4 regions of the Pseudoalteromonas aquimarina genome follow, and region 1 is predicted to be linked to each of the others. Evidence: predicted binding sites of a transcription regulator. Region 1 holds the regulator's gene; each other region holds the start of a gene.

Evidence for each region. Region 1 encodes FNR, which switches genes on or off when oxygen is low (the NO sensors DNR and NnrR bind a similar motif). Its sites were predicted from a motif close to TTGATCTAGATCAA; they were not measured.
Region 2: a site for FNR is predicted at 3,738-3,751, ahead of AAEU29_RS03945 (TraR/DksA family transcriptional regulator). Genes of this name have one in related genera too.
Region 3: a site for FNR is predicted at 2,321-2,334, ahead of ubiU (ubiquinone anaerobic biosynthesis protein UbiU). Genes of this name have one in related genera too.
Region 4: a site for FNR is predicted at 3,323-3,336, ahead of nrdG (anaerobic ribonucleoside-triphosphate reductase activating protein). Genes of this name have one in related genera too.

The regions. Positions count from the first base shown of each region.
Region 1 covers NZ_JBMMUG010000001.1:720,177-728,261, reverse strand. Annotated here, with positions in the region: gene ttcA (tRNA 2-thiocytidine(32) synthetase TtcA) at 1-160, opposite strand, end outside; gene uspE (universal stress protein UspE) at 219-1,148, opposite strand; gene fnr (fumarate/nitrate reduction transcriptional regulator Fnr) at 1,229-1,960, opposite strand; gene AAEU29_RS03310 (sulfite exporter TauE/SafE family protein) at 2,008-2,670, opposite strand; gene ccoS (cbb3-type cytochrome oxidase assembly protein CcoS) at 2,660-2,830, opposite strand; gene AAEU29_RS03300 (heavy metal translocating P-type ATPase) at 2,844-5,216, opposite strand; gene AAEU29_RS03295 (FixH family protein) at 5,220-5,711, opposite strand; gene ccoP (cytochrome-c oxidase, cbb3-type subunit III) at 5,871-6,824, opposite strand; gene AAEU29_RS03285 (cbb3-type cytochrome oxidase subunit 3) at 6,821-7,009, opposite strand; gene ccoO (cytochrome-c oxidase, cbb3-type subunit II) at 7,015-7,665, opposite strand; gene ccoN (cytochrome-c oxidase, cbb3-type subunit I) at 7,676-8,085, opposite strand, start outside.
Region 2 covers NZ_JBMMUG010000001.1:862,223-870,307, reverse strand. Annotated here, with positions in the region: gene AAEU29_RS03965 (tryptophan halogenase family protein) at 1-536, opposite strand, end outside; gene AAEU29_RS03960 (tryptophan halogenase family protein) at 544-2,088, opposite strand; gene AAEU29_RS03955 (SapC family protein) at 2,338-3,048, shown strand; gene AAEU29_RS03950 (HP1242/YdcH family protein) at 3,111-3,359, opposite strand; gene AAEU29_RS03945 (TraR/DksA family transcriptional regulator) at 3,372-3,686, opposite strand; gene AAEU29_RS03940 (isoaspartyl peptidase/L-asparaginase family protein) at 3,841-4,857, shown strand; gene hrpA (ATP-dependent RNA helicase HrpA) at 4,970-8,085, shown strand, end outside.
Region 3 covers NZ_JBMMUG010000003.1:521,958-530,042, reverse strand. Annotated here, with positions in the region: gene AAEU29_RS10350 (NnrS family protein) at 1-347, opposite strand, end outside; gene AAEU29_RS10345 (U32 family peptidase) at 370-1,257, opposite strand; gene ubiU (ubiquinone anaerobic biosynthesis protein UbiU) at 1,263-2,258, opposite strand; gene ubiT (ubiquinone anaerobic biosynthesis accessory factor UbiT) at 2,549-3,016, shown strand; gene AAEU29_RS10330 (hemerythrin domain-containing protein) at 3,029-3,469, shown strand; gene AAEU29_RS10325 (ribonucleotide reductase subunit alpha) at 3,540-3,929, opposite strand; gene AAEU29_RS10320 (hypothetical protein) at 4,133-4,312, shown strand; gene AAEU29_RS10315 (hypothetical protein) at 4,324-4,725, opposite strand; gene AAEU29_RS10310 (hypothetical protein) at 4,787-5,092, opposite strand; gene AAEU29_RS10305 (response regulator) at 5,467-8,085, opposite strand, start outside.
Region 4 covers NZ_JBMMUG010000003.1:541,102-549,186, reverse strand. Annotated here, with positions in the region: gene AAEU29_RS10445 (MFS transporter) at 1-987, opposite strand, end outside; gene narL (two-component system response regulator NarL) at 1,340-1,984, shown strand; gene moeA (molybdopterin molybdotransferase MoeA) at 1,995-3,224, shown strand; gene nrdG (anaerobic ribonucleoside-triphosphate reductase activating protein) at 3,408-3,863, shown strand; gene nrdD (anaerobic ribonucleoside-triphosphate reductase) at 3,866-5,647, shown strand; gene AAEU29_RS10420 (ATP-binding cassette domain-containing protein) at 5,814-6,428, opposite strand; gene modB (molybdate ABC transporter permease subunit) at 6,422-7,099, opposite strand; gene modA (molybdate ABC transporter substrate-binding protein) at 7,099-7,812, opposite strand; gene moaE (molybdopterin synthase catalytic subunit MoaE) at 7,831-8,085, opposite strand, start outside.

The DNA of each region.
Region 1 (8,085 bases):
GCAGTGTGTAGCTGTCCTTACCGCCTGATAAGCACACCATTATACGGTCGCCTTCTTCAATCATATTGAAGTCTGCAATCGCTTGGCCGGTAAAACGACGAAGTCGTTTCTGTAACTTATTAAGGTTATATTTCGCTTTAGCTTCTGCTGAATGCGACATACAAATACGCCCCTAGAACAAATAAAGGGGCGTATTATAGGTGAAAATATTAACGAGGTTAAGACTTATCTAATGGACTTTTATAACCTTGTGGTTTAAGTGCCAATACATCACAGTTTAAGCTATCAATCACGTGCTCAGCAGTATTGCCGATAAGCGCAGCGCTAATACCAGTACGTCCAACAGTACCCATTACAACGAGCTCTGCATCTAACTGATTTGCCACTTGCGGCAATACATCTTCAGGAAGACCTTCATTAATGTAACAGTGATTTGGATTTATCTGATATTGCTCGGCTAATTTATGAGTAGCAGCAATATGATGTGCTTTAACTGATTCTGTATATTGCCCAGCATCAAATTCTGGGATTTCAATTGCAATATTTACAGGAGTTCCAGGGTAGGCATTAACAACATTGAGATTGCCATCAATTAAATCTGCAAGATAAGCCGCTTCTTTTAAAATGGTGTGATTAAGTGCTTGATGTGTTTCTTCTTCACTTGAGGCGTTTACTGCTGCTAGGATTTGGCCGCCTGCAGGCCAGTCATGCTCTTTTACAAGTAAGAGTGAAACAGGGCATTTACGGATCAAATGCCAATCAGTGGGTGTAAAAATAACGGACTTTAAAGTGTCGTGTTGATGGGTGCCTTTTACAACAATATCGTATTCTTGCTCTAGCACGGTTTCAATTATCGATTCAAAAGGGCGGTTATGCCAAACCACCTGACAATCAACGTTTAAGTCGCCAGCCTGTTGTTCAATAAGTGAATTTATCCATTCTTTTCTATCATTTATCACAGCATCACGCATTGCATCACGTTCTTCGCGACTAAGCATGGTGGTCATTTCATAGGAAAAATCGTAAATAGATAAGAAAGCAGTAATTTGTGCGCCGGACTTCCTTGCCAACTCAAATGATCGGTTTAACGCAATTTGTTTTTCTTTACTTGGGTCAATTACCGCAAGTATTTTTTTGATGGTATTCATAAAAACCTCCCAAAGTATAAATCCAGTGTAATGGATCTAAACTAATTTGAAAGGTTTCTAATAGAATATTTTGTTTTAGATCAAGACTTAATAGAAGCGACTTTGAATAATTCGTCAGCATTAAGAATGGTAATAAACTTACCTTCAACCTTGATGATTTCCGCTTTTTGGAAACGACTTAATAAACGGCTGATGGTTTCAACAGTTAAACCAAGATAATTACCTATCTCACCACGGGTCATTGTTAAGCGGAATTCTTTTTTACTAAAGCCGCGCTCACCAAAGCGTGTAGAGAGGTTTGCTAAAAATGCAGCTAAACGTTCTTCAGCGGTTTTTTTGTTAAGCATCAATAGCATTTCTTGGTCGTAATTGATTTCATTACTCATCATACGCATGACCTGATGGCGTAATTTAGGTAATTTGCCAGATAAATCATCAAGGGTGGTAAATGGAATTTCACATACCATGGCAGTTTCCATTGCCTGAGCATAGCTTCTGTGGCTCATGGTGCTAATACCATCAAAGCCAACAATATCACCGGCTAAATGGAAACCTGTGATTTGTTCTTCACCGCTTTCAGTTAATGTGTAAGATTTAAATGAACCTGAACGCACAGCGTAAATTGAGCGAAGCGGTTGACCTGCTTCAAACAAGAAATCACCTTTGTGTAGCGGCTTTTTACGCTCGATGATGTCATCTAATTTACCCATTTCTTCACTGTTTAACGAAACAGGGATACACAGTTGACTAATACTACAATCCTGACACTTAATAGCGCAGTTTTTTGACACTGATTTTTTGCTCAATTCCATGACACACCTAGAGAAAACGTAATACCAGAATAATGTATAATAAAACCTTATAATAACGCAATTATCAAAAGGTATAAACCGTAGAAAATGAAGATGTTACCAAACATCATTCGTACGAAATTATGGTTAAGTATTTGTTTAAATTTATCTGCTGCAAAAGCAAGTCCAACCATCGCTGGTAAAGTACCAAGTGCAAACAACAACATAAAGGTTGCACCATAAATAGCCGATTGTGTTGATATGGAGAATAATAGGGCTGAATAGACTAAACCACAGGGTAACCAGCCCCAAAGCATACCGTAAGCAAGTGCTTTGTGATTGGTATTAACCGGTAATAAACGCTTATTAAATTTAACTAGATGTTGCCATATCGCATATTTTCCCACTTTTTCTATCCAGTTAAGAGAAAATGTTAAGCGCATAATGTAAAGACCAACCAAGATCATAAACACGCCACTTAATATGGATAAAACAAATGAAAATGTGGTTGAACGAGATGCAAACTGTTGACTGATGCCAGCTGCAAGGGCACCTGCAAGGCAATAACTTAAAATGCGACCAAGATTGTAGAGTAGGGTGTAGCGTTTAACTAAGGCTTTATCTTTTACTGCAAGCGTAAGAGACGACGCAACACCACCGCACATTGCTAAACAGTGCCCACTGCCTAGCAATCCCATAATAAGTGCGGATAACAGCTGACTAGTTGTCATTACTTTTTTTGTGTTGTTCTTTATCGTCTTCGAACAAAATGCTGTGGGCTTGTTTGTCGAGATTATTAAATTGGTCACTGCGCACAGCCCAAAAGAAAATGCCGATTGCCACAATAACCAATAATATTGCAATTGGTATTAATACATAAATGATGCTCACAACTAAGTGCCCCTTACTTAAGTAATCGTAATGAGTTACCAATTACGATAAGTGAACTTGCGGACATACCAATTACTGCAACCCAAGGTGGAACTAATCCCATCGCAGCTAATGGTAGAATAGAGCCATTGTAACACAGCGAAATTGTCAAATTTTGCTTAATTACGCGGCGTGTTAGTTTAGCTGTTTCAAAAAGTCGGCTGATGCCATTGATCTCACTGTTGAGTAGAACAACGTCTGCCGTATTTTTGGAAATATCTGCACCAGATGCCATTGCGATGGAGAGGTGCGCACTATTAAATACAGGACTGTCGTTAACGCCATCGCCTACCATTGCAACAATTTTGCCTTTGCTTGCAAGCTGCTCTACAACGTTTTGTTTATCTGATGGGCTACAGCCGGTTTGGATATTATTTATACCCAAACTATGAACCAACTCTTTTCCAGCAGTCGATGGATCGCCCGTTAATACCTGTAATTCAAGATCACTTTGTTTAAGCTCAGTTAAAGTAGATTGAGCATGATCGCGGATTTTGTCTTGTAGCTTGAAGCCAGCAATTACTTGGTTATTGATGTATAAGAATACGTCAAAACCCTCTTCATCAAACTGACAAAACCAATTAGCCTTACCAATTGCAACGGCTTGTTGGTTATAAATGGCTGAAATGCCTTTACCTGTTTCAATAACCACATCACTTAGCTCAACTGGTGCTACATTGAGCTCCATAAACGCCTTGCTGATTGGGTGCTCAGAATAATTTTCAAGCGTCTTTGCAATTGCATAGACTTTATCGAGAGAATAATCAGCATTAAACAATTTTGTATTTAGTAATGTGAATTTGCCTTCGGTTAAGGTACCTGTTTTATCAAAAGCAATATCTGTGACTTTGGTCAGGGTTTCTAATACATGCGCTTGTTTTATTAACACCCCTTGTTGGGTTAATTTTGCCACTGCACAGGTGAGCGCTGTAGGAATTGCCAAACTGAGCGCACAAGGGCAGGTAGCGACCAAAACAGCGATAGTCACCCAAAATGCATGTTCAGGTTCAATGTGATACCACGAAAAAGCAGTAATTGATGCAAATACAAGTAAACATGCCACAAACCACTGAGCGACTTTGTCGGTAATTTCAGCGATTTTAGGACGAGAAGTAAGCGCTTGATGTTGTAAACGAACAATTTGGTTAATTAAGGTGTCTTGTCCAATTTGATTAACACAAATAGTAATCACACCATCGTGATTTACTGTGCCAGCGTAAACTTGATCTCCTTTAGATTTACCCACTGCAGCATGCTCACCGGTCATCATTGCTTCGTCAACAGAGGTCTTACCATCAATTAAAATACCATCAGCTGGAATCGTCTCACCGGCTTTGATCATCACCTTGTCATTTAATTGAAGGCGTTTTGCTGCAATGATTTCTTCTTCATTATTGTTAATTAAGCGAGCAGTAAGCGGTAACAATTTTTGTAAATTAGCAGTAAATTCAGACGCTTTTAAACGGGCGCGGAATTCAAGGTATTTACCTAACAATAATAAGAAGGTAAACATACAGATGGATTCAAAATACACTTCACCTGTTTCAAAAATAGTGGCCCAACTGCTTGCGGCGTAAGCACCAAAAATGGCAAGTGATACGGGTAAATCCATATTGAGTTGTTTGGCTTTTAAACCACGCACTGCCGAGGTTAAAAACGGTAGCGCTGAATAAAGAATTACAGGCGTGGCTAAAATAAAGCTGATCCAACGGAAATACTGTTCAAAGTCCTCATCCATGCCAGAAAACATGCCAAAATACATAGCAAAGGCGAACATCATCACCTGCATTGTCATCAGGCCAGCGACCCCTAAACGTCTGACATAAGATTTAGCGGTTTGCTTTTTTTGTTGTTCTTCGTGATCTTGTTGGAAAGGGTAAGCACGATAGCCAATTCGTGCTAAGGATTCGATAATGGTACTCAGTTTTAGTTTTGACTGATCCCATTTAATCATGGCGCGATAAGTAGATGTATTCACATCAACGCGCACCACATGGCCTAAATTGAGTAACTGTTTTTCAATAAGCCATGCACAAGCAGCACAACTAATGCCTTCAACACTTAATAGAATTTCAGCAATATCACCTTGCTTTACTAAAAACTCTGATTGAATGTCTTCGTCATCATAACTTTGGAACATTTTAATTTGTTCCGGTACCAGCTCTTGAACTTTGCCGGCACTCTCTGTGCGGTACTTATAGTAATCCGACATGCCTTGCTGGATAATAGCTTCAGCAACAGCTTGACAACCCAAACAGCACATCGGTTTAGCTTCATTTTCAAATTCTATGCTTAGTGAGATACCGCTTGGAATAGGCTCCAAGCAGTGAAAACAGTTTTTGGCCATGGCTTACTTATATTCTGGTTTAATTATAAACGCGCTTTCGTAAGGTAGTGTGATATTTTCTTTTAGCTTCCATTCACCAGTGATTGGTTCAATAAACACGGTATAACGGCCTTCTTCTAATAACTCAGTTACACCGGAGTAATCGCCATTTGCATTTGGAGAAAGCATCACCTCAACATCTTTATCTTTAAGCGTTGTGTGATAAAAAGATGTTTTTAGGGCAGGGGGATTTAGAGAATCACCTTTGGTAAAACTCACTTTGACTAATCCATCGTGAATTTCTAAATCAGCATGTAAATAAAGTGCTTTTGAACGATTGAATTTAGATAGCTCAAGGTTGATTGCTTTACCTTTTTTATAATAGTCATCAACAACCATTGAAGGTCCTTTATCTGACATGTAAATAAGTAAAGTGATACAAGCAACGATGGTGCCTGCTGGAATAACAATAATAAACCAAGGCCAAAATTGTTTATACCAAGGAGTTGTAGACATAGTGATTAATACTTAAAAACAAATGTGGCGTTATTCTACTTGATGTGCTGTGAAAAGGGTAAAAAAAAGCTCCCAAATGGGAGCTTTTTTGATCTAGATTCGTACTCTTAACGTGTTTATAAAATTTGATTAAATAACTCGTTAAGATTCACTAATCAATTACTTATCTTGAGATAAGCTGTATACGTATGCTGTTAGGATATGTACTTTATCTTCACCAAGGATGTCTTTCCATGCTGGCATTACACCGGCACGACCGTTAGTGATAGTTTCTTTAACTGCACGTTGTGAACCACCGTATAACCAAACATTATCTGTTAGGTTAGGAGCACCAAATGCGTAGTTACCTTTACCGTCCATACCGTGACACGCTGCACACATTGCAAACTTAGCTTGACCAGCTGCGGCATCTTTTTGGTTTACAGTACGGCCTGATAGGCTAAGTACATAAGCTGTTACTTCGTTAACGCCATCTTCACCTAGCGCGTCAATCCAAGCTGGCATTGCTGCTACACGGCCGTGTAGTAGTGTTTGCTTGATTGCTTCAGGTGAACCACCGTATAACCAGTCATTGTCAGTCAGATTAGGGAAGCCTTGGCCACCACGTGCATCTGAACCGTGACACTGAGCACAGTTTTGCGAGAATAAACGCTGACCGATTTCTAACGCTTCTTCATTAGCAGCAAGGTCTTTAATATCTTGCTGTGCGAATTGTTGGAAAACAGGACCAAAACGCTCATCCGCATTACGGATTTCTTGGTCAAGTTGAACACGTTTACCTGCAGCTTCGCTATCAATTACAGCTTGTTTTGATTCTGCAATTGACTTGATGCCTTGGTTTGAACTTGTCCACTTAGAGATACCTTCAAAGTTACCCATACCAGGGTAAAGAATTAGGTATACCACACCCCATGCGAAAGTAGCGAAGAACATAATTGTCCACCACTTTGGAAGTGGGTTGTTAATTTCTTCGATGCCATCAAACTCATGGCCACATGTTTCATTTTCTTCAACGCCTACGTAGTTCTTTAAGTTCCAAACTAGTAGTCCGAAGCAGATTGCTAAGCATGCTATGGTTAATACAATAACCCAAATGCTCCAAAACGTAGTCATTTCTCAGACTCCTTTTTTTCCTTTTCGCCAACTGTATTGTTATGTACGTTTTCGTCTTCGAAAATCGCGTTTGCTGCTTCATCAAAGTTCTTTTTAGAACGTTTGCTGTAAGCCCACAGTACAATGGCAATAAAAAGTACTAATAATACCAGAGTAAATATGCCTCTGAATGTGCCGTAATCCATGCTGGTTACTTCAAGTGAGTACCAAGCTGTTGAAGATACGCAATAAGCGCTTCCATTTCAGTTTTGCCTTTAATGGAATCAACATCAGCTTGTAGTTCTGCATCACTACCGTAACCACGACCTGGATACGCTTCTTGGTTAATGCCGAAGTTATCACGGAACACTTGCAGTTTTTTAAGTGTGTGCGTGGTATTAACTTCGTTTTTCGCTAACCAAGGGTAACCTGGCATGTTTGACTCTGGAACTACGTCACGTGGGTTTACCAAGTGCGCATAGTGCCAATCATCTGAGTAACGACCACCTACACGAGCTAGATCTGGACCAGTACGCTTAGAACCCCACTGGAATGGGTGATCCCACACACTTTCACCAGCAACAGAGTAGTGACCGTAACGCTCAACTTCGTCACGGAAAGGACGAATCATTTGTGAGTGACAGTTGTAACAACCTTCACGCACATAAATGTCACGACCTTCCATTTCTAACGCAGTTAGTGGGCGTAGACCATCTACAGGCTCAGTAGTGTCTTTTTGGAACATTAGTGGCGTAATTTCCACAAGTGCACCAAAGCTGATTGCGAAAACAGTCAGGATAGCCATAAGGCCAACGTTCTTTTCAACAATCTCGTGTTTATTTTGTGAATTATTCTGACTCATACATTACTCCTTACGCAGGCTGAGCTTCAGCTTGTAATGCACCTTTTTCAGCTGCAACAGTTTTAACAACGTTGTATAACATGATTAGCATACCAACAACGATGAATACACCGCCTACAAAGCGCATGAAGTAGAATGGGTAAGACGCTTCTAGTGACTGAACAAAGCTGTACATTAATGTACCGTCAGAGTTAACTGCACGCCACATTAGACCTTGCATAACACCAGAAATCCACATTGCTACGATGTACAGAACAACACCCACTGTGTGTAACCAGAAGTGTGTGTTAATTAGTTTAGTGCTGTACATACGAGCCTGACCAAATAGGTTAGGGATTAAGTGGTAAACCGCACCGATTGATACCATTGCTACCCAACCTAATGCACCTGAGTGTACGTGACCTACAGTCCAGTCAGTGT
Region 2 (8,085 bases), 140 kb from region 1:
TTTATACCTAGCTTGATAGCGCGATTTTTTAAAAACTCGCCTAGCTTTTGCGAATCAAAATGATAGCCGTAATCTAGCTCTTTATTTTGTGGTTGTTTGAGTTTAGGGCTGAGCTTATTCTTTGCTAATTTTGCTTGTAGCCAATAGTGATTTGGCCTGGTTTGAATATCAAACCCTTGGCGTCTTACGTTACAGTTATGGATAAACGCTTGGCCTGTCTTCCAGTCATGATCAGAGTAAAAGGGATGAAAATATTCGTTTTCTTCTAAGTGTGAAGTCCAATTTGGAAAGCTTATGCCACACTTATAAGTCGCATTACAAAATGGCATCCATTCATTTTCGGCGATTTGTAGCTTATCAAAAAAATATTTTAACGAGGGAGTAGAGCCTTCACCAACGCCAACAACGCCAATCATGTCGGATTCAATCAGGGTGATTTCAACCCCTTTACTTGCCCAGCTGTGATGTAAAAGACTTGCTGCCATCCACCCAGCAGAGCCACCGCCAACTACTACTATTTTCTTTGGAATTACCATACCGTATTTACACCTTGCTTAAGCCAAATTGCTTGATTTTATTTATAACCGTTAAATTATCTTCTAAATAGTCAGCAACCTGAGTTGCTTGCCTTTGAATTAAATCAAACTGTTTTTGTGCAATGTCTGGTGCTTGATATCGATAAGCGGTATCACCAATCTTGGTCGGGTAATTCATCCCGTATAAAACGTATAAATAATTTTCTAAGCGAAACGCATCAAAACCGCGTTCAAAATCATATAAGCTTGGAATATGTGTGCGCCAATGCTCAAGCTTTTCTTGTAATTCTAAAGGCCAACTAGCTGTATCACGATTATCACGCCAAAATGCGGTATCGTCTCTGTCCGATACGGCATAATGCATTTTGATAAAATTAATTACCCCTTGCCATAAACCACTCACATAGTTGTTATAGCGTTTTTCAGCTTGGGCTAATTGTGCTGTATTGGTAGGGAACGATTTAGCAAGTAATTTAGCGGTAGCATCAAAAGCGAGCAAGCCAGTGGCTTCAAGTGGCTCAACAAACCCTTGAGATAGTCCAATGGCAACACAGTTTTTATGCCAAAATTTTTCACGATGACCAATTTTCATATCGATTAAGCGTGGATTTATTTCATCTACTGATGTGTTTAAATAGTTGGCAAGCGTGGCTTTTGCTTCATCTAAAGTGCAATGCTTTGATGAAAATACATGACCAATACCGCGCCTGGTTGGAAGCGCTATATCCCATATCCAACCTGCATCACATGCCGTTGCAATAGTCGAAGAGGGTAGTTTAGGTTGTTCGCTGTCATATGGGACTTGAATAGCAAGTGCTTTATCGACAAACAGCACATCACTTTTTTCAATAAACGGAATATTTAATGCTTGCCCTAATAGTCTGCTGCAAAAGCCTGAACAATCAAGGTAAAAATCAGCGTTAAATACGTCACCTTGCAAACTAATTAGGCTGTTAATTTCGCCGTTATTGGTAAGTGTTACATCTTCAATATGTGACACAAGATGTTCCACGCCGAGATTCTCAATCGCATGGTGTTTAAGTAAATCAGAAAATTTATAGGCATCTAAGTGGTAACCATAAGCTGCTTGCCCAGCAAACTCTGGGTCGGTAATAGCCTTAGGAGATTTATGATTATCACACAACAGTGCTTGGCGACTCATCGCATGAGAAAATGGTATTTCAGGGTTTTGTAACCAAGCAGCAACACTGTCATTATCTAAAATAGGGTAGTCAAAAGGGTGATAGTACGAGTGTATTTTGCCATCTACAGGCTTCATCCAGTTATCAAATTGAATGCCTTGTTTAAAGGAAACATCGCACTCTTTAATAAATTGTTCTTCACTGATACCAAATTCTTTTAGTGTATTTCGCATCAAAGGCACAGTACCTTCGCCTACGCCAATGGTTGGGTTGTCGGGAGATTCAATCACGGTAATCTTAACACCTTGTTGTTCTTTTGGTTTTAGATTAATTGCGAGATGATTTGCAGCCAGCCAACCGGCTGTACCACCACCTAAAATAATAATTGATTGAATCGGCTTTGTTTGCATTTTGACACTACTTAATAAATGACAGCGCTGTTTTATTGTTATCAATTAGACACAAATTGTCGCTTTTTGTCACCCGTTCCCTTGAAAAATAATTGTTCGTCCTTATATCATTTTGTAATGAAATGTTAGGTAAAGAATAGACGTTTACATACATTAAAAAGAAACGAGGTTTTTACTTTCTTTTTACAATTAAAACCGCTAGCCTAGCAGCACTATTATAAATAATTAGAATCCCATTGGAGCAGTAAGATGACGGACGTAGTAAAGCCTCTTCATAATGTTGAACACAAAGATGTTAAAATTAAAAACGGTTTCAACACAGACCTAGTTAAAGATCAACACTTAGTACCAGTTGTAGCGCACGAATTTGCACGTGTAGCTAATGAATACCCAATTGTGTTTGTTAAAAACAACGAAACAGGTGAATTCCAGCCAGTTGCAATGCTTGGTTTAGAGCCAAACGAAAACCTATTTGTTAAAGATGGCAAATGGCAGGGTGCTTACCTTCCACACGCACTTACGCGTTACCCGTTAGTACTTAGCAAAAACCCAGAAAACGAAGATCAACTATTTGTTGGTATCAATGAGTCAAGCGACCTTGTAAACAAAGAAGAAGGTAATGCACTTTTCGATGAGAAAGGTGAAGAGACAGATTACCTTAAGCGTCGTAAAGAAGGTTTAATTGCATTTGTTGAATTTTCTCAAGTAACAGCTGCGTTCACTAAATTCCTAGCAGATAAAGAGCTACTAATTGCACAAACATTAACGCTTGAAATCAAAGGCGAAAAGCGTGATATCAATGGTATCTATCTAATCGACGAGAAGAAGCTAAATGAAATGTCTGATGAAGAGTTCTTAGAGCTTCGTAAGCGTGGTTACTTACCACCAATCTACTCATTCTTAACGTCAATGCCTCAAGTTAATCGTCTTGCACGTCTTAAAGCAGAGCAAGATGCTTAATTTTAACGGTTAAACGTTAAATAAAAAAAAGCGCCAATTGGCGCTTTTTTTGTAGCTATTATTTAATTTTCTTTATGCGATTTAAGCATTGAATAAAGCTCATCTTTTAGGTGTAAACGACGTAGCTTTTGTTTTTCAAGGTACTCATCTGAAGTATTCTCAACACCTTCTTCAATGCGGATCACTTCATGGTCGAGCTCGTGATATTCTTTAAATAATTTTGAAAAGTGCGCATTAGTCATTTTTAATTCGCGAATTTCTTCATTAAATTCAGGGAATTCATGGTGCATGTCGTGTTTTTCGATAAACATGGTTGTTATTCCTTATTGGGCACAGTTAATACAAGTTTGTACATACGGTAATGCTTTTAAACGCTCGCTTGCTATCGCGCTATCACAGCGGCTACAAATGCCGTAGCTGTCATTTTCTAAGCGAGTGATGGCCGCATTGACCTGTTGAAGTTCTAAATTTGCTTCGTGACGAATACTATCGAGCACTTGGTCATTTTCACTTTCAGTGGCTTGTTCAGCAAAATCCTGCGAACGACCTTTTTTAAAATCTGAACTGATCGCATTGATGCGTTTACTCAGTTCGATTTGTTTTTCTTTAAGCTCAATTAAAATCGCGTTTTTGTTCATAACGCCTCCTGTTCTTTAATTCTTAATCTACGCCGCTGTGATGCAATTGCGTTGATCTAGAACAAAAAAACACTGTGTTTATGCGGTTCATCGAAAATGCTTGAAATTGACGCGTTTGCCTTGCAAATTAAACAGTAACAAAAGGAAAATAATAATGAATAAATCACTCGCAACGGCGCTATTTACAGCGCTTTTATCTACCAGTGCGTTTGCTGTAAGTGAGCAGCCATTTTCTATCGCCATTCATGGCGGCGCTGGCACCATAGATAAAAGTAAATTTACACCTGAAAAAGAAGCGGCATATCGCGCTAAACTGCAAGAAGCGGTAGAGGCTGGTTATAAAGTGCTTGAAAACGGTGGTGAGAGCTTAACAGCAGTGACCACAGCAATTAATATCTTAGAAAATTCGCCATTTTTTAATGCAGGTATTGGCGCTGTTTATACTTATGATGGCCACCACGAGCTTGATGCCTCAATTATGGATGGACGCGACCGTCAAGCAGGTGCGGTCGCAGGGGTAAAACATATTAAAAACCCAATTGATTTAGCGCGTATGGTGATGGAACAGTCAGTGCATGTGATGCTTAGCGGTGAAGGCGCTGAGCAGTTTGCTAAGAAAAACGGCATGGAGCTCGTTAATAACAGTATTTTTGATACTGAACACCGTTTTGAAGCGTTAGAGCGAGCCAAAAAGAAGCTTAACAAAACTGAAAACTACCAAGCTAATCATCGCGCTCTGCCTGAGCAATATAAAATGGGCACCGTCGGTGCTGTGGCTTTAGATAAACACGGAAACCTTGCCGCAGGTACATCTACTGGCGGCATGACAGCAAAACGCTTTGGTCGTATTGGTGATTCTCCAGTGATTGGTGCAGGTACGTTTGCTGATAATCGCTCATGTGCGGTGTCTGCTACTGGTCATGGTGAATATTTTATTCGCTACAGTGTGGCATCAGATATTTGTGCTCGTGTGCAATATCAAGGCAAAACCATTAAACAAGCGGGTGATGAAGTTATTCATGATGTACTTAAGCCGATAGGGGGTACAGGGGGTGTAATTATTGTCGATAACAAAGGCAATATCAGTCTGCCATTTAACACCAAAGGCATGTATCGCGCATCTAAAATGGCGGGTAAGCCAACCTATGTGGCAATTTTTAAAGACGAATAAAGCTAATTTTTTCGTTTAGTAAAATTAAAATAAGGGAAGCACATCGCTTCCCTTATTTTATGGTGATCAATTTGGTATTATTAGGCTTTTGAATTTCCGCTTTATTCTATCTATGGCTAATCCACAACAGCAACTGTATTCACTTCTAAAAAATTGCCTTAAAAAAGATCAGTTTCTCTTTAAACGTCGTCTTGATGGTGTCAAAAAAATAAGTGATGAAGCAAAACAGTTAAAAGTACTAACAACTATCACCCAAGATATTGAAAAAAGTATTGCAGCGCGTGAGTTACGCTTAAAGCAGCTACCGAAAGTAAGCTACCCAGAAAACCTGCCAGTCAGTCAGAAAAAAGACGATATCAAAAAAGCTATTAGTGAAAACCAAGTGGTGATTGTGGCGGGTGAAACCGGCTCAGGTAAAACCACGCAGTTGCCAAAAATTTGTATGGAATTAGGCCGTGGTGTTGCTGGTCTAATTGGCCATACCCAGCCACGTCGATTAGCGGCGCGAAGCGTTGCAGCCCGTGTTGCTGAAGAAATTGGTACCACCATTGGCGATAAAGTGGGTTTTAAAATTCGTTTTAGCGATCAAGTTTCACAATCAAGCTATTTAAAACTGATGACAGATGGTGTGTTACTTGCGGAAATTCAACAAGATCGATTTTTAAATCAATACGACACCATTATTATCGATGAAGCGCATGAGCGCAGTTTAAATATCGATTTTATTTTAGGTTATTTGAAAAACCTGTTACCGAAACGCCCCGATTTAAAACTGATTATTACCTCTGCGACCATCGACCCAGAGCGATTTTCAAAACATTTTAATAATGCGCCGATTATTGAAGTGTCGGGCCGTACTTACCCTGTGGAAGTGCGTTATCGTCCGTTAACTGAAATCAACAAAACCGAAATGGAAGCTGAGGGCGATCAGCTACAAGGGATTTTTGATGCAGTTGATGAACTAATGCAAGCAGGGCCGGGCGATATTCTTATTTTTATGAATGGTGAGCGTGAAATTCGCGATACTGCCGATGCACTCACAAAACGTGGCCTTACAAATACTGAGGTGTTGCCACTTTATGCGCGGCTTTCCAATGCTGAGCAAAACCGTATTTTTGCCTCGCACTCGGGCCGTCGTATTGTGTTATCAACCAACGTGGCTGAAACCTCGTTAACGGTACCGGGCATTCGCTATGTTATTGACCCAGGTACAGCGCGTATAAGCCGTTACAGCTATCGCACCAAAGTACAGCGCCTTCCAATAGAGGCTATTTCGCAGGCCAGTGCTAATCAGCGAAAAGGGCGATGTGGTCGTGTGGCTGAAGGTATTTGTATTCGTCTTTATTCAGAAGAAGACTTCTTAGGTCGTCCAGAATTTACCGATCCTGAAATTTTAAGAACAAACCTTGCTTCAGTCATTCTACAAATGTTAGCCCTTGGTTTAGGTGATATTAGTGAATTCCCATTTGTACAGGCGCCAGATAACCGAAATATTACCGATGGCCTACGTTTACTTGAAGAAATTCAAGCAATTACACCGGTTACTCGGAAAAAGGATTATAAGCTAACAAAAGCGGGTAAAGAGCTTAGCCGTTTACCTGTTGATCCACGTCTTGCCAAAATAGTCCATGCTGCCAACGGCTTTGATGCTATGTTTGAAGCTATTGTGATTGTGGCAGCGTTATCGATTCAAGACCCGCGAGAGTTTCCTCAAGATAAAAAAGCCAAAGCACAAGAAAGCCATGGCCGTTTTGCTGATAAAGACTCTGACTTTATTGCCTATTTAAATTTATGGCGCTATTTAGAAGAGCAACAACAAGCGTTATCGCGCAGCCAGTTCAGAAAGCTCTGTCAAAGCGAGTTTTTGGCTTATATGCGTGTGCGTGAATGGCAAGATATTGTTTACCAGTTGGTGTCTACCTGTGAAGAAATGGGTTTTAAGATTAATCAAAATCCCAGTGATTATGAAGCAATTCATAAATCAATTTTGGCAGGTATGCTCAGTCACATTGGTATGAAAGACGATAACCAAATGTATACCGGGGCCCGTCAAAGCAAGTTTTTTGTATTCCCAGGATCTGGCCTTTTCAAAAAATCACCGAAATGGCTTGTGGCGGCTGAACTGGTTGAAACCAGTAAACTGTTTGCCCGTATTAATGCGAAAATTGATTTAGCTTGGGTTGAACCGCTGGCACAGCATTTAGTGAATCGCAGTTACAGTGAACCGCACTGGCAAAAGAAAACGGGTGCGGTTATGGCATTTGAGCAACAAACTTTGTATGGCCTAACCATCGTTTCGCGTAAAAGCGTGCAATTTAACAAAATTGACGCCAAATTAAGCCGCGAAATTTTTATTCGTAGTGCATTGGTTGAACAGCAACTTGGCCAGAGTGAAAGCTTTTTAAACTTCAATCAAAAACTAATTGATGAAGTACAAGATCTTGAACACAAAGCACGTCGTCGCGACATTTTGGTAGATGAAGAAACCTTGATGGATTTTTACCACCAACGCTTGCCAGACAATATCACCAGCCGTGTCGAGTTTAATACTTGGTGGAAGAAACAGAAAAAAGCGGAACCTAAATTCTTACATATGGATAAAGCGGCATTAATGCAACATGATGCTGCGCATATCAGTAAAGAAAACTACCCAGACGTTTGGCAGCAGAACAACCTGTTTTTACCACTTGAGTATCATTTTGAACCAGGACAGGCACTTGATGGTGTGGTCGTGCAAATTCCATTGGCCTTGCTAAACCAAGTTGAAAATACGGGATTTGATTGGCATATACCGGCTTTTCGTCATGAGTTAATTACTGCGCTGATTAAATCATTGCCAAAAACCACACGCCGTAACTTTGTGCCAGCACCGAATTATGCTGATGCTGTAATGGCTTCGCTTGAGCCAATGCAGGGCAGTTTTATTGAGGCTATTAGTAAACACCTATTGCGCATGTCGGGTGTGACAATTAAAAGCCAAGAATGGGATTTCGGCGCATTGCCGGCTTATTTGAAACTGCAATTTGCGGTGAAAGATGAAAACAATAAGTTACTTGCCAGCGGCTTTGACTTAGATGAACTTAAAGAAAAACTTAAAGGTAAAGTCAACGATAACCTTGCCAAAGTGGCAGAGAAAGGCATTGAGCAAAGTGATTTAATTGAATGGTCTTTTGGCGAGCTGCCTTCGTCGTACGTTCAAAAGCAAGGTCAATACGAAGTCAAAGCCTA
Region 3 (8,085 bases), on a different contig from region 1:
GTAAAGATGAGTAACACCCGCGCCAAAGCCCATAAACCGAACAACCCCATCAAGCTATAGCCCTTAATACTTGGCTTGCCTGTCCAAGTTTGTACAGCGGTAAGTAAAAAGCCAACAACAATTGCACTGGTAAAGCCAAATAGCATTTCATGAATATGCCAAAAATGTCCGCCCCCCAGCGGCGAAAAATTCAATGTGCCCGATAAAAAACCAGCCCATAGTGCGATCGCTAATACACTAAATAACGATGCGAACCAAAAAAAAGGCCGAAAAGCTAAACGGAATAGTGGCACTGTGGTCATAGCTTGCGGCTTTGCGCCGAGTTTTCCATCCGAATGTAAATGCATTAGTTTATCCTCCAGTAAATAATCAGCCTGCTTCGCCAGCCAAAGTTAAGCCTGCAATATTGTGCCAATAACCATTGACCTCTTTCGTTTTGTCTAGCTTTCGATAGTGTGGCTGTTTTGCCTGTTGCACAAACTGATTGATCACATCAAATGTGTTATCTAATTCAGGGCTAATACGCATAATATCCACTAGCCCATGCATACTCCTTTGCTCGTTGATTAAGTTATATTTAAGTCCAGATTGGGTTTGAATGCCATTGATCACAAACACCTGACTGCCATCTTGACTGAATGCGGTACGCCCATTTGGGTAATCAATACAGCACAACTCACATTGATCTTTTGAGCGATTTAACGAACGCGCAGTAAAACAGCGTGCTGAATAGGCAAGTGGTAAGTGACCGTAACTAAATACTTCAACCGAAAACTGATCGCGTTTATCACGGATCGCAGTTGAATTTAATATATTGCTGAGCCAATCTCGAGATAGTTCCACTGGCATCACCCAGCGCTTCATCCCTTTTGCTAGTAGCTGTGCTAGTGTTTCTCCGTTATAACAGTTGATCGCGGGGCCAACCACAAAAGGAAAACCTGCCTTTTCAAGCAACGCAATCGCACCGAGATCGTTTGCCTCAATCCTAAATTCGCTCGTTTGACAGAGTCTTTTCAATTGCTGGTAATCAGAAGGCGTTTCGAGCAGCGCCATGGTTGAGAGCACAACCTCTTTGCCAGCGTGAGTTAATTGTTCTGCGATTGTCAGCCAATCTTTCATTTTTAATTCACGTCGTTTAGCGCACACTGTTTCACCTAGGTAAACAATGTCAACATCACTTTGTGCCGCTTGCTGATAGAACTCGTATACGTTTCTTTTTGGCCAGTAATACGAAATAGGCCCTAATGAATACCTCATAGCCGTTATTTCCATTGTTTATGATATGCCCCTAGCGTCGTTTGGCTACCTTCAGATAATGCAGATAAACACGCTTCTGCTTGTCTTGATGGGGTAAACTGTGATGGGTTGGCAAGGCAGTTATCAATCGCTTCACGCCAAGTCCGTGTTACTTCACTCACATAGGCCGCAGAACGTTGCCGTCCTTCAATTTTAATCGCTGCAATTCCTACTGCCATTAAATCAGGTAATAGCGCCATACTGTTTAAGCTGGTTGGCTCTTCCAGTACGTGATAGCGCTCGCCATCAATATCAAATCGGCCTTTACATAACGTTGGGTAACCTGCTTTTTCACTGTCAGTAAAACTGTCAATCACCACCTCATTGAGCAGCGTTGTGAGCCTGCCCTGTTGCTGCTGATATTCAACATATTTTGCTGGCGAGCATGCACCTGCAGTATTAGGGGACTCTCCGGTAAAATAAGACGATAAATAACAGCGCCCTTCAGCCATAATACACAAACTGCCATAAGCGAATACTTCCAACTCCACTTTGACATGACGCGCTAAATTTCGGACGTGATGAATCGAAAGTACACGTGGTAACACCACCCGCGTTACCGCAAAATTATCAACTAGATAATTTATTGCCCCGATATTCGTTGCACTGGCTTGAACCGAGGCATGTACTTCAATATTTGGATAACGTGTCGCGCAATATTCTAAAACCGCTAAATCGGCAATAATTAATACGTCTGCGCCTATCGCGACAGCTTTATCAACTGCGTGATACCACCTTTCAATCGAACCTGGATGGGCAAAGGTATTAATCGCTATATGCAAGCGACGCCCTGCTTTTTTAATGTAGTTAATACCATTTTCAAGCTGTCGCGGGTTAAAGTTTAACCCGGCAAAATGACGTGCATTCGTTTCATCTTTAAAGCCGATATAAACGGCATCAGCCCCAGCATCAACCGCCGCTTGTAGCGACGATAAACTGCCAGCAGGGCATAAGAGCTCCATAGGGGCTACCTGTATTAAAACCATAAGTGTCAATAAAGTACGTATATTTGCAAACGGTAAAATTGATCTAAGTCAATAAACAATAGTCAAATCAATGAAATACCCCTATTTGTTTTTATCGGTTAACAAAGAAGGTAGTGAACCTACCTACTCGGTTACTCTGGGCAAATCTTAAGAGGTAGTTTCATCGCTGTTATACACTAATTTGATTTAGATTAAGTTTCTCTTTGATGTCCAAGGTAATGTAAATTTTATTTTGTGAGATTCAACCTATGTTAGGTCCAACAACTATGTCGTTAATAAAATGTCTTGTTAACACAATGCCTACTGGAATTGCAGCCTCGTTGCATGTGATCCCTGACCACATTAGCTACTCATTAATAGCCAAAGTACTCAACGTTGTTTTTAGAGAAGAACGACAACATCATGAGCTGGATTTTCTTGTTGGCAAATCGATCAAAATTGATGTGACAGATATTCGATTTAGTTTTGCTATTACGCTTGAAAATAATCAATTCGTTGTTACAAACTCATCCACCGCTGATACCGTGTTTAAAGGTGGTTTCAATAAGTTTGTACTACTTGCAGGACAACAGACTGACCCTGACATGCTTTTTTTTAACCGCGACCTAGTCATAAGTGGTAATACAGAATTGAGCTTAGAGGTTAAAGGGATAATCGAGAACTTCGACAGAAGCCGTCTTCCAAAACAACTCAATCAAATTCTAATTACTCACTGTCAACTGATCCTAGAATAAGGAACCACTAAGATGATTACTCTGACTGAATACTTTGAAACCGATCACAAGCGCTTAGATTTACTCTTAGCGCAATTTAAAAGCAACTTAGAAAATGATAAAACGCGGGCCATAGGGCTTTTTGAAGCATTTGAGAGTGGGCTTCGTAAACATATTTTGTGGGAAGAAAGCGTACTTTTTCCATTTTTTGAAAAAAAATCGCAGTTTAGTCATGGACCAACACATGTAATGACTAACGAGCATATCGAAATTTTACAGCTTGTATCACAAATCCAACATAGTTTAACTGACGAACCGAATAAATCCCATGTTCTCTTCGAAGAGTTAGTGAATTTACTCACCAAACATAACCATAAAGAAGAGAATATATTATACCCATTGGTAGACCAAAATGCGTCTGAAACAGAGCGTTCACTTATGTTTATGATAATGGAAACGGGCCAAGTTGCTTAGCTGTTGTCAATCCCCATTGACGCAAGCATTCAATGGGGAATCGGTGTTAACTTTTCATTAAAAAAGCGTCTTAGCTAGCCACAAGTTCAACAGGGTTATGTTTTCGGTCAAATACAACATAGCGCGCAATATTTTGCCCACTCATCACATCATTCGTCATCTTAGTTAAGTAAGGCTCAGCATCTTCAGAGGTTGGCGGCTCACCTTTATCACCACTTAAACTTGCGATAAACATAAAATCCCAGTTTTTCGCAATTTCATCGGCTTCTTTTACCAAGTCATCAAAGGCATTTATATCTGAAGGCAGTTTGTCTACACACATTACTGGTGTAATGGTACCTTTTTGCTGACTTTTATTTTTTTTACTCTCACTGCTTACTTCTGCAAACAAGAAAAGTAAACGTTGTGGATCGGGTTGTTCATTAGCCATTTCGACTAAATCTGAAAGTTTTGAGATCATAGCTTAAACCTAGTTAGGGATACTTGGAAAATAGTATTGATCTGGTTAAGAATTTAAATACTCCTAAATGGGTAATCATAAGTTCAAAACAGGTAAATAAGTCTTTTAAATAAAGTTTAGTTGTTCATGGGATGAACAATCTTGAAATGACTTTTATATCACGCTAAGTTAAATTTCATTTTTCTATAATCATATTCATCCTAATGACTACACAAACTTACTTCTGCGGTATCAAACTGACACTGCCATCTGATGAAGAAAGACGAGCGCTGAAGCAACGCGTTTTAGACGCTAGAAAAGAAACAAAAAACAAATCTGATAGTACAGGTATTCCAGACTCTGTTTTTATTTTAAGAGCAAAAAGTGAAAAAGCGAGCCGATAGGCTCGCTCTAGTTACGCATTTTCAATTTGTTCACACCAAACTTGAATTGCTACTTCAAAATACTCTTTTGGTGGCAGCATGAAAATACTTTTAAACTCATCCGTAAATAAATCACAGAACTCGGTAATTTCATCAATATAAGTAAGTAGCAATAACAACATGTCATTGCCCTCCAGATACCGTTCTGCAAAATGAAGATCGGTCTCCTCAAATATGGCTTTTGAAATCGATATACCAAGTACCTTGCCCACCTCATCTCGATGTAAATAGATATATCGGGTAAACCCCAGTTCTATTTCACCACCTGTGTCATTAACAACGTCTGCCAATAGTAATATTGTACTTTTGTCATGTGATGCCCACTTTGATTTAGAAATACGCTTATATTTACGGATAAATTGATTTTGGCTCATTTTAAAGTTCCTACTTTATGTCTTTCAAATTAAGTAGGAACACGTTGGGGGAATTATTAAGTTAGTCGTAAAAATCTAAAATAAGCTGCTCATCAAAATAATCATTTTCACGGTCTACAACTAAATTTGGAGTGTTCCTTAATTCATCAAATATTGTGAGGTAACTGATGAATAAGCGTTTGGTTAGTTCGTATTCAAAGTCATCATGTTGGCTGTAATGTGGATCTAGAGTGCGCTTCCAAATGTCCTCATACGTAAGTTCACTGACTCCTGCATTTAATTCACAAAATGCATTTTCAGCCATGTAAATTGCTGAGCCTAAGTCATCGTTTGCTTTTAATAAATCAACGGTCGAAATTCGTTTCATATTCTTTATTCCTTTTTTTATTAGTTCAAATCTAACTAGGAACAGACCATGAAAATTATTGTTGAAGAACTAAGAAATCTAGCTTTACTGAGCAAATAATAGCGAGTGGGGAGTACATATTTTTTTGTGGGGAATTTTAGGAGAATTATGGGGAATATATTTTAACGATGTAAATTATTGATTTTATTAGACAAAAAAGCACTCGATTTCCAAGGGTATTCTACCCATGCATACGACGAGTACTTTATATTTTTTACTTTCCTTGCTCATATATTACTGCCTCAATTACCTGCAAATCAAAAACTCAGCTTTGTCTAGATTGTTCTATTTTACAATATCTTAAAAAATATTAGTTCAAGAGCCAAGTTTAGCGGCTATTCAGGTTCTTGTGATTGATGAGGTAGCCAGGTTAACAATTTATTGAGTAAATTAGTTTCAACAATTGGCTTTGATATGTAGTCATCCATGCCTGCAGCTAAACACTTTTCTTTATCACCCACCATGGCATTTGCAGTCATGGCGATTATAGGAACTTTTTGATAAAAGCTGCCAGCTTCGCCCCTTCGAATTGCATTTGTAGCATCGTAACCATCCATTTCTGGCATCTGGCAATCCATTAAAACAAGGGTAAATGGCTTTTCACTATCGCAAGCTGCAAGGGTAGAAATGGCATTTTGTCCGTTTTCAGCAATGGTTACATCCATCAGCCCTAGTTTATTTAGCGTGCTCTCAGCTACAATTTGGTTTACCTGATTATCCTCGGCTAATAATATGCGAATTTGGCTATCCCAAGCGATTGGCTTATCACTGTGCTTAGTTTGTAGCGCTTGAATGTAATGCCGTGTTACAAGTGGGTTTGCTTGTTTAAGTGCTTCACCACCGTCAACAACAATTGCTAACGCATCTAATAAATCTGATGTGGTTGCAGGCTTTGGAAAATAACCAGAGAAGCCCAAATTAGCAAAGAAGTTCGCATCCCCTTGATCGTTCATTGACGTCATCATGATAAGCTTGGTCGCATGAAGATTTGCATGCTGTTTAATCATTTGACCTAGTTGTGCACCATCCACATCGGGCATTTGCATATCTAGAAAGGCAATATCAAAGCATTTTTGATGAACATCGTAATATTCTTCGCACACTTCAATTGCTTGCTCTGCTGAAATTGCCTCTATAACGGTGGCTCCCCAAAATTCTAGCTGCCCACGCAGTACATCTAAATTAGTTTTGTTGTCATCGACAATCAAAATCGTTAATTTTGAAATATCAACGGTTGGAATAACGGCCTGTAACGAGTCGCTTTTGCCCAATAGTATTGAAAACTTAAAGCAGCAGCCCTTGCCAAACTCGCTTTGTACACTAATATCACCGTCCATTAAGCTGCATAGTTTTTTAACAATTGCCAGCCCAAGCCCGGTACCGCCGTATTTTCGTGTTGTTGACGCATCAACTTGAGAAAATGATTTGAATAGTTTTTCTTGTTGCTGTGCAGAAATGCCTATTCCTGTATCGGAGATCTCACATTGCAATTGCAAAAACGCATCATCATAGTCTGTCAGCCCCGCTTTGATAACAACCTCACCATGGGCAGTAAATTTAATCGCGTTACCAACTAAGTTATGTAAAATTTGACGCAATCGGTTTGGATCGCCTTTTACCGTTTTGGTATGCACATTGGTAATATCAAGCACCAGCTCTAGCTTCTTCTGATGTGCTTGAATTGCTGCTGCCTCAGCAAACTCACCAAGCATAGCGCGCAAATCAAACTCAAGGCTCTCAAGTTCGAGTTTTCCAGCATCTATTTTTGAAAAATCTAAGATATCGTTTAATAAGTTAAGTAACGCATTTGCACTGCTAATCGCCACATTTGTACGGTGAAGTTGTTCTTTTGATAGATCGCTATTTTGTAATAAATTAAGCATGCCCAACACACCGTTCATTGGGGTGCGAATTTCATGGCTCATGGATGCTAAAAATTCACTTTTCGCTTTATTTGCGTGCTCAGCTTGCAGTTTTGCTTGTTCGAGTGCTTTGTTTGTTTCAATTCTTTCTGTCACGTCTTGTTGAATACCCACAAACGCAACAAGCTCTTTGTTATGATCGATCACTGGTGATATTTGCAAGCTGTTCCAAAATTGTTTGCCGTCCTTACGGTAATTGACTAATTCCACACGCAATTTGGATTTTTCATTGAGCGCAGTATGAATTTTCCCTATTGCCTTTTGCGAAGTTTTATCGCCTTGTAAAAAACGACAATTGGTCCCTATCACTTCTTGCCCGTAGCCAGTAATTTTTGTAAAGCCACTATTTAAGAATATCAGCGGCATATCGGGTGCTTTGGCATCGGATATTGTGATGCCCAAATTACAAGCTTCAATAGCTTGAGCAAGCAAATCGTTTCTTTCTTTAGCGGCTTTTAATGCATCTTGATCACGCTTTTGAATGGTAATGTCTGTCAATGATCCCGCCATACGCGTCGGGTTACCTTGCTCATCCCTAAGCGCTGTACCTTTAGCGCGATAAAAGCGATAGCTACCATCTTTATTTTGCAACCGGTACTCTATGTCGTAAGGTGTGTTATTTTGTAAATGTTGCTCAACGCAATTGTCTACGCGCGCTTTATCATCTGGATGAACGGCTTTATCAAAGCTAGCTAATGTACTTGGAAAGGCTTTTTCATCATCACCCTCATAACCCAGTAACTCTCTAAAGCGAGGGGAGTAAAATACACTGTCTTTTGTTAAATCCCAATCCCAAAGCCCATCATTACTGCCCTCTACCGCAACTTTGAAACGCTCTTCACTTTGTTTTATGGCACGCTCCGATTGCGCTAATCGCCGATAGGGGTCTAACAGTAATTTGTGCCCAATCAGATAAAGCACAATCCACGCAATAACCAAACTAGCAACAATAGCAGAGGCTATTTTACCAATAACGCTCATGACTCTTTGTTCAACTAATTGACTATTAAATTTATAATTGAGCGTAAGCCC
Region 4 (8,085 bases), on a different contig from region 1:
AATAATACTCATTACCCAAGTGTGTTTATTGTTGAAAATTTGATACTGACGGGTCAGTGATTTATTAATTTGTCCTGGTAACATTTTTAATAGGAATACTGTCGATGCAACCACTAGCACCAATACTATTTCTTTTGGTACACCAAAGCCCGAACCATTTGCCGCTTCAGGTAACATTAGCCATAGACCGAATGCCGCGGTAACGAAACCAATAAACAACATTACTGAAATTAACATAAAGCTTGAGAGCGGATTACCAATATCAGGCGACACCTCTTTGGTACGAATATTATTCATACCGAACCAGCCTAAAAAGAACAGCGGAATTAAGAACATAAGCCATAAGAAACCGGCGTTATGAATATAGGTTTCAGAACCTGCAGGGATCTTACCAATTAACGTACCTGAGGTATTAACTAAAGTCATTGACTCGCCACCAAAGATACCAAACGTCATAAACAGCGGCACTAAGATTTGCATGGTCGTTACGCCAAAATTACCTAACCCTGCATTTAAGCCAAGCGCCAGTCCCTGCTCTTTTTTAGGATAGAAAAAGCTAATATTTGACATAGATGCGGCAAAATTACCGCCACCAATACCAGATAGCAACGCTAATAGTTGGAACATCCAAAGCGGCGTATTTTGGTCTTGTAATGCTATGCCTGTACCTATCGCTGGCACCATTAACAATGCAGTGGTAAAGAAGATGGTATTTCGCCCACCACATAAACGAATAAAGAAGCTGCTGGGGATCCTCAGAGTCGCACCAGTGAGACCAGCAATCGCCATCAGACTAAATAAATCAGGTTTGGCAAATGGAAAGCCTAAATTGAGCATTTGTACTGTGATAATGCCCCAGTAAAGCCAAACGGCAAAACCACATAATAAACTCGGGATCGAAATCCATAAGTTTCTATTTGCTATTTTTTTTCCTTCGGATTCCCAAAATTGTTCATTTTCGGGATCCCACTTTTTTAGATCACTCATAATTTTTATGCCTTAGAGCTTGGGATTTGTGCCTACTATGTCTGTTGAACGTGGTTGGAACAATTAACTAAATGCGGTAGCTCCCCCCTACCCAGAAATAGATACAATAACCGACATAGCTCTTCCCCTTCCACAAACAAAAAGCAAAAAATCAATAAATTCAATTAAGTAGTCAGTTTATACAGGAAATTAAAACTACCTATTTGTAGGTAGTTGGCAAATAATCAACTAAATTTGATTTGAGTTAATCATGATTTAAATCAATTTTTACAGTACATTTAGCGCGAAAATAAACGCAACAACCTATTAAACGAATAACAACAATAATAAATCGAACTCACAAGGGGCAATTATGAGTGAACTAGCAGCAAGCATCATGATCGTTGATGACCACCCATTATTTCGCAAAGGTCTACGCCAACTTATTGAGCTAGAAGATGAAATAGAAGTTATCGGTGAAGCAAGCAATGGCCGTGACGCAATATCACTTGCCGCAGAACTCGAACCTGACCTGATTATTTTAGATCTTAATATGCAAGGAATTGATGGCCTCGAAACTGTGAAAGAAATGCGTAAATTAGAAATTACCTCGCGCATTATTATGCTAACTGTTTCAGACAATGACGAAGATGTCGTCACTGCAATTTCAAATGGTGCTGATGGTTATTTGTTAAAAGATATGGAGCCAGAAGATATTGTCCACAATATTAAAATGGCTGTCACCGGTAAAATGGCGATAAGTCCAACCTTAACAGAAGCGCTAGCAACCGCATTGCGTAAACCAGACAAACCAAAAGACAATCCGCTAAACAGCCTGACCAGCCGTGAATTAGAAATTCTAAAACTCATTGCAAAAGGTCTGAGCAATAAATTAATTGCCAGAGAACTTGATATCTCTGATGGCACAGTGAAAGTGCATGTTAAACATCTACTTAAAAAATTAAATTTCCGCTCGCGTATCGAAGCCGCTGTGTGGATGGTCGATTTACAAAAATAGAGGTCTCAATATGAGTTGCGATTGCGATAGTTATCAACAACATTTGCTTCCATTCACTACGGCTTATGCAAACTTAATAGCACATGCACAATGCTCTTTAGCAAGTGAAACCATACCACTGCTGCAAGCAACCGGGAGAATACTCAGCCAAGCAGTAATTTCACCAGTCAATGTGCCACCACATAATAACTCTGCAATGGATGGCTATGCATTTAAGTTTAACGATTTAGCTGAGCATCAGAATTTAACACTTGTTGGTACTGCACTCGCTGGCCATCCTTACAGCAATAGAATCAACCATGGCGAATGTATTCGTATTATGACGGGTGCGCCAATACCAAGTTCGGTCGATACGGTGGTGATGCAGGAAATGACCTGTGCAACAGATAATGTCATCAGTATCAAGGATGCGCATAAGTTAAAACTCGGTGCAAATGTTCGACAATGTGCCGAAGATATAGCACTGGGCCAAACAATATTAAACCAAGGCCATACTCTAAAAGCAGCGGACATCGGTTTACTCGCCTCTTTGGGGATTCACCAAATAACGGTTTATCAAAAAATTACGGTTGCTGTATTATCGACTGGTGATGAACTGGTATCACCCGGCGATACACTTTCGCCCGGTCAAATTTATGAGTCAAATCGCCATACATTAATTGCTTACCTACAGCAGCTTCCGGTTAACATCGTTGACCTTGGCATAATCAAAGATAGTAAAGAAGCGATCCGTGAAGCCTTCTGGCATGCTGATGAAGTAGCCGATGTAGTGATTTCTTCAGGAGGTGTATCAGTCGGTGAAGCAGACTTTATCAAAGATATTCTTAACGAACTGGGTGAAATCAACTTTTGGAAACTGGCTATCAAGCCTGGCAAACCCTTTGCTTATGGCCAGCTTGCCAATAGTCACTTTATCGGCTTACCGGGTAACCCTGTTTCTGCCACTGTAACCTTCGAGCAGCTGGCTTTACCATTTATTCAAACCTTAATGGGCACACAAGCAAAATCACAAACCAAACTTCTCGCTACCGCAACCAGTGATTTTAAAAAGCGTCCAGGTCGATTTGAATTTCAGCGCGCCATTGCCACCGAGCAAGACGGCAAGTGGCAGGTGGTTTCTGTTGGTGCGCAAGGATCTGGCATTCTTTCCTCAATGTCGCGGGCCAATTGCTACGTGTTGCTAGAAGAAAACTCAAACGGTGCCGCAATAGGCGATACAGTCACCATCGCTCTGTTTTAAGGCATAGCTCAAATAATATTTGCTAAAAATGCACCCTTCGCGGTGCATTTTTTTCGTCTTTTCCACTCTACCCATCAAGAGGTAACACAAACATTAGCTTGATCTAGATCAAATCAACTTAACTCCAAAAATATTAAAACACTATATATAGACAAAATATAAAAAAACAACACCATATATAGTATGCGATATTCTAATATTCAGACCACATGGCAAGAAGTGCCAAACGAATTCAGCCTGGTTTTTTCCATTGTCGGCTGTCCACTCGCTTGTAAGGGTTGTCATAGTGCCGAAACATGGAACAGCAAGGCTGGCAAAGCCCTAACAGTAACTTTGCTCGAACATTATCTAAACCAATATCGCGACTATATCTCGTGTGTCTGTTTTTTAGGTGGCGAATGGCATGAACAACAACTTATTGAGTATTTGCAACGTATTCGACACGCCAAGCTTAAAACTTGCCTATACACCGGGCTCAGTCAATGTCTGTTATCACAAGCCTTAATAAACCAACTGGATTATCTCAAAACCGGCAGCTGGCAAGCGAAATTAGGAGGCTTAGACAGCCCACGAAGCAACCAACGATTTTTCGATTTAAACACCCATTCTGATTTAACTCATGTTTTTAGAAGGAATTAACTGTGCTCACTCTTAATCATCAACAAATCAAACAAAAGCTTAATTTTATAGACGAATATAAAGCGGCTTGTACGCCAGCTGATGGTACACAATTTGATGCCAATGCCAATGTCACCAGCAAAAACTTAGCCACACTCGAAGCCGAAATGATGAAAGACTGCTTTATTCAGATTAACCGTAAGGTAATGTATAACAAAATTGCTGAACTATTTGATCATGAGTTAGCGCATGAATATATTCGACAGATTGAAGCTCACGAGATCTATGTGCATGATGAAACTAGCCTCAAACCATACTGTGTTAGCCTCAGCATGTACCCCTTCTTATTAGATGGATTAACCAAATTAGGCGGCGAATCAAAAGCGCCAAAACATATTGAAAGTTTTTGCGGCAGTTTTGTTAATCTCGTATTTGCTATAAGCAGTCAATTTGCTGGTGCCGTCGCCACGGTAGAGTTTTTAACTTACTTCGATTATTTTGCCCGTAAAGATTATGGCGATGATTATTTAAATACGCATACTTCGCAAATCGCCAATCATTTACAGCATGTGGTATACGCTCTTAACCAACCGGCGGCAGCACGGGGCTATCAAAGTGTATTTTGGAATATTAGTATTTATGATCAACACTACTTTCACAGTATTTTTGCTGATTTTGTCTTCCCTGATTTTAGCAAACCTAATTGGCATAGTGTTGAACAATTACAATGGTATTTTCTTGATTGGTTTAACACAGAGCGCGAACGCGCATTATTGACCTTCCCGGTGGTGACCGTCGCCATGCTCAGTGATGAGACGAAAGTGAAAGATCAACAATTCGCCTGCCAGATTGCCAAACAGCTCGCAAATGGCAACAGCTTTTTCACTTATCTATCTACCAGCGCAGACTCTTTGGCATCTTGCTGTCGATTACGTAATGAAATGGTTAATAACACCTTCTCTTATTCGCTTGGAGCGGGCGGTGTCGCCACGGGTTCAATCAATGTGATTACTTTAAATATGAACCGCTTGATACAGTGTGGTCACGACTTAAAGCAACAAGTTGAAAAAATTCATAAATACCAAGTTGCCTACCGAAAAGTGATGGAAGAGTATCTAGCTGCAGGCCTACTCACAGTTTATGATGCAGGGTTTATACAACTGGATAAACAGTTTTTAACCATAGGTGTCAATGGTATGGCTGAAGCCGCTGAATTCCTCGGCATTGAAGTGAGCAATAATTCAGATTATCAAAAATTTATAAACCAACAACTAAAAACTATTTTTGATGCTAACCAACAGGCTAAACAACAATATGGCTATTTGTTTAACACTGAATTTGTACCCGCGGAGAATTTAGGCGTAAAGAATGCAAAATGGGATAAACAAAGTCAGCTAAGTGTGCCTCGGGATTGCTATAACAGCTATTTTTATCTAGTTGAGGATGAACACTGTACCCATTTAGATAAACTAATGCTTCATGGTACGCAATTCACCCAATACCTTGATGGCGGTAGTGCTCTACATCTTAATTTAGACGAACACCTCAGCGCACCCGCTTATTTACAACTACTCAATATTGCTGCCAAAACAGGGTGTAATTATTTTTGTATTAATGTCAAAAGTACGCTGTGTCATGATTGCGGCCATATTGATAAACAAACTCAACAACATTGCAGTGCATGCGGTAGCCTTGAAATCGACTATGCAACTCGGGTTATCGGCTATTTAAAGCCTGTAACAGCCTTTAGTAAAGGTCGCCGTGTTGAGCATGCCAAACGGCATTACCACAAGCAACCAGCTTAATTCTCTTTCGTATATAGGGAACTGATGTTCCCTATGATTTAAGAGTTTACTTTTCAGTTTCCGACTAAAATTTCAAGCAGGCGGTCTAGAGGTAAAAACAATTTTATCCCTTGTGTAATGTCATTAAAGCTCATCAAAATCTCAACGACAAAAGCGATAACAACAACTAATCAACGGCGATAATCTCTTCTGCGAGTTGGCATAACTCATCTTGATTATGCGAGATCATCAACATGGGGATCGTATATTCTTGTTTTATTTGTTTTAAATAATCAAGCAATTGCAATTTTTGATTTTTATCAATACCTGTCAGCGGTTCATCAAGTAAAAGTAGTTGCGGACTGCTCAAGATTGCTCTGGCAATAGCCACTCGTTGTTGTTCCCCTCCTGATAAAAACTGTGTTTTTCTTGCTAGCAAAGGTTTTAGCTGCATAGTTGAGACTACCTGTTCAAATGAGAACATACCTTGTGTCGCTCGTTTATATGCAAACACCAGGTTTTGTTCCACATTTAAATGCGGGAACAGTCGTGCATTTTGAAACACATAGCCAATATTTCGCTGTTGAGGCGTTAACCATATGCTGGCGTCCTGTAACGTTTTATTTTTTACTTGTATGCTCCCTTTCGCCTCCGGCGCAAACCCCGCAATTATCTTAAATAATGTCGACTTACCACATCCTGATCCGCCAACAATACCAATGCATTGACTTTCAGGTTTAGTCGCTATCTGATAACGAAAATGACGTTGTGCAAGAACAATTTCAGCATTCACAGTTAACATCGTCGCGGCCTTTTTAAATAATTAATTACAGCTAGACTAAACACAGCAAAAACCAATAAACCTGCAGAAATAGTATGTGCTTTGTCATATTCCATTGATTCAACTGCATCAAATAGTGCAATGGAAAGTACTTGAGTTTCCCCAGGAATATTGCCACCAATCATTAAGATCACACCAAATTCTCCCACCGTATGGGCAAAACATAATAAACCTGCGCTGATAATGCCATTACGAGAAATAGGCAAGACAATGTTAATAAAACTATCCCACTTGGATGCACCCAATGAGTACGCCGTTTCGAGTAACTGGTGGTCCATATCGGAAAATGTTGACTGTAATGGCTGTATTACAAAAGGCAATGAATAGATCAGCGAGCCAACTAAAATCCCCCAAAAGGAAAATGCCAGTTGTTGGTTAGTTACGGTTTCAAACCAACCACCGATAAACGTCTGTGGTGAAAACGCAATTAATAAATAAAAGCCCAAAACAGTGGGCGGTAATACAATCGGCAGCGCCACTAAAGACTCGATAATACGCGCAATAAAAGAACGACTTTGGCTTAGCCACCACGCCAAAGGGATACCGATAAGCAGTAGAATCGCCATGGTGCTCAGGGCAAGTTTCACCGTCAACCAAAATGCCATTATTTCGCTGTTTGATATCATCACCATTAATGGTATCCCCAGCGCGACAATTGTTGCTGTACAGAGACGGAACTTAAATAACTAAGAAATTGCTGCGCTTTATCTTGCTGTCTTGAAGCTGAAATAACAACCGCATATTGCGCTATAGATGACTCTTTAGTATTCAGTATTTGATAATCTGATTTTGCTACATTGTGCGCCAGTAAATGACTTAAAGCGACAAACCCTGCTTTCGCATTGCCTGAGTGCACGACCTGAAACGTTTGAGCAATGTTATTCGTCGTCACGGTTTTAACTGAAAGCGTTTCAAAGTACTTTTCTAAATACGCCTGTGTGGCAATGCCATAAGGTGCATGCTTACCATTCGCGATTGCTAAAACAAGCGTCTCGTCATTGTTTAGCTGTGACAGACTGGTATATTGATTGGGAGAATAAAATGCCAATTCACCTATCGCATACACGCGTTTACTGGCTGCAATAGCCAATCCATACTCGATTAATTTGCTAGGGCGATATTCGTCTGCCGAAAGAAATAGATCAAATGGTGCACCATGGCTAATTTGTTGATAAAGCACTCCGGAAGAAGCTGAAGATAAAGATACCTTTATTTGATAAATCTTTTCAAATTCACTGACAACTTGCTGTAAAGGGGCTTTAAAATTACTAGCCACCGCAATTCGCAAAGGCTGCGCGTCTGCTGTGCCCGCTGCAAATAACACACATATAAAATAAAGCTGCAAGCAAAACCGCACCTCAAGCTACTCCCAGTTTAAATAAGCCGTTTGATCTTTGTCTGCTGGTGTTAACCATACATCCGCGTGTGTTGTGGTTTCCTTTTTCCAAAAAGGGGCCTGTTTTTTAAGGTAATCCATCACATATTGAGCACAATCAAACGCTTCTTCTCGGTGTTGACTAGAGACGCCTACATAGACAATTTGATCGCCCAAACTCAACTGACCAACTCGATGAATAACATCCACACGATCAACAAAAAACCGTTCTTTGGCTTGTTC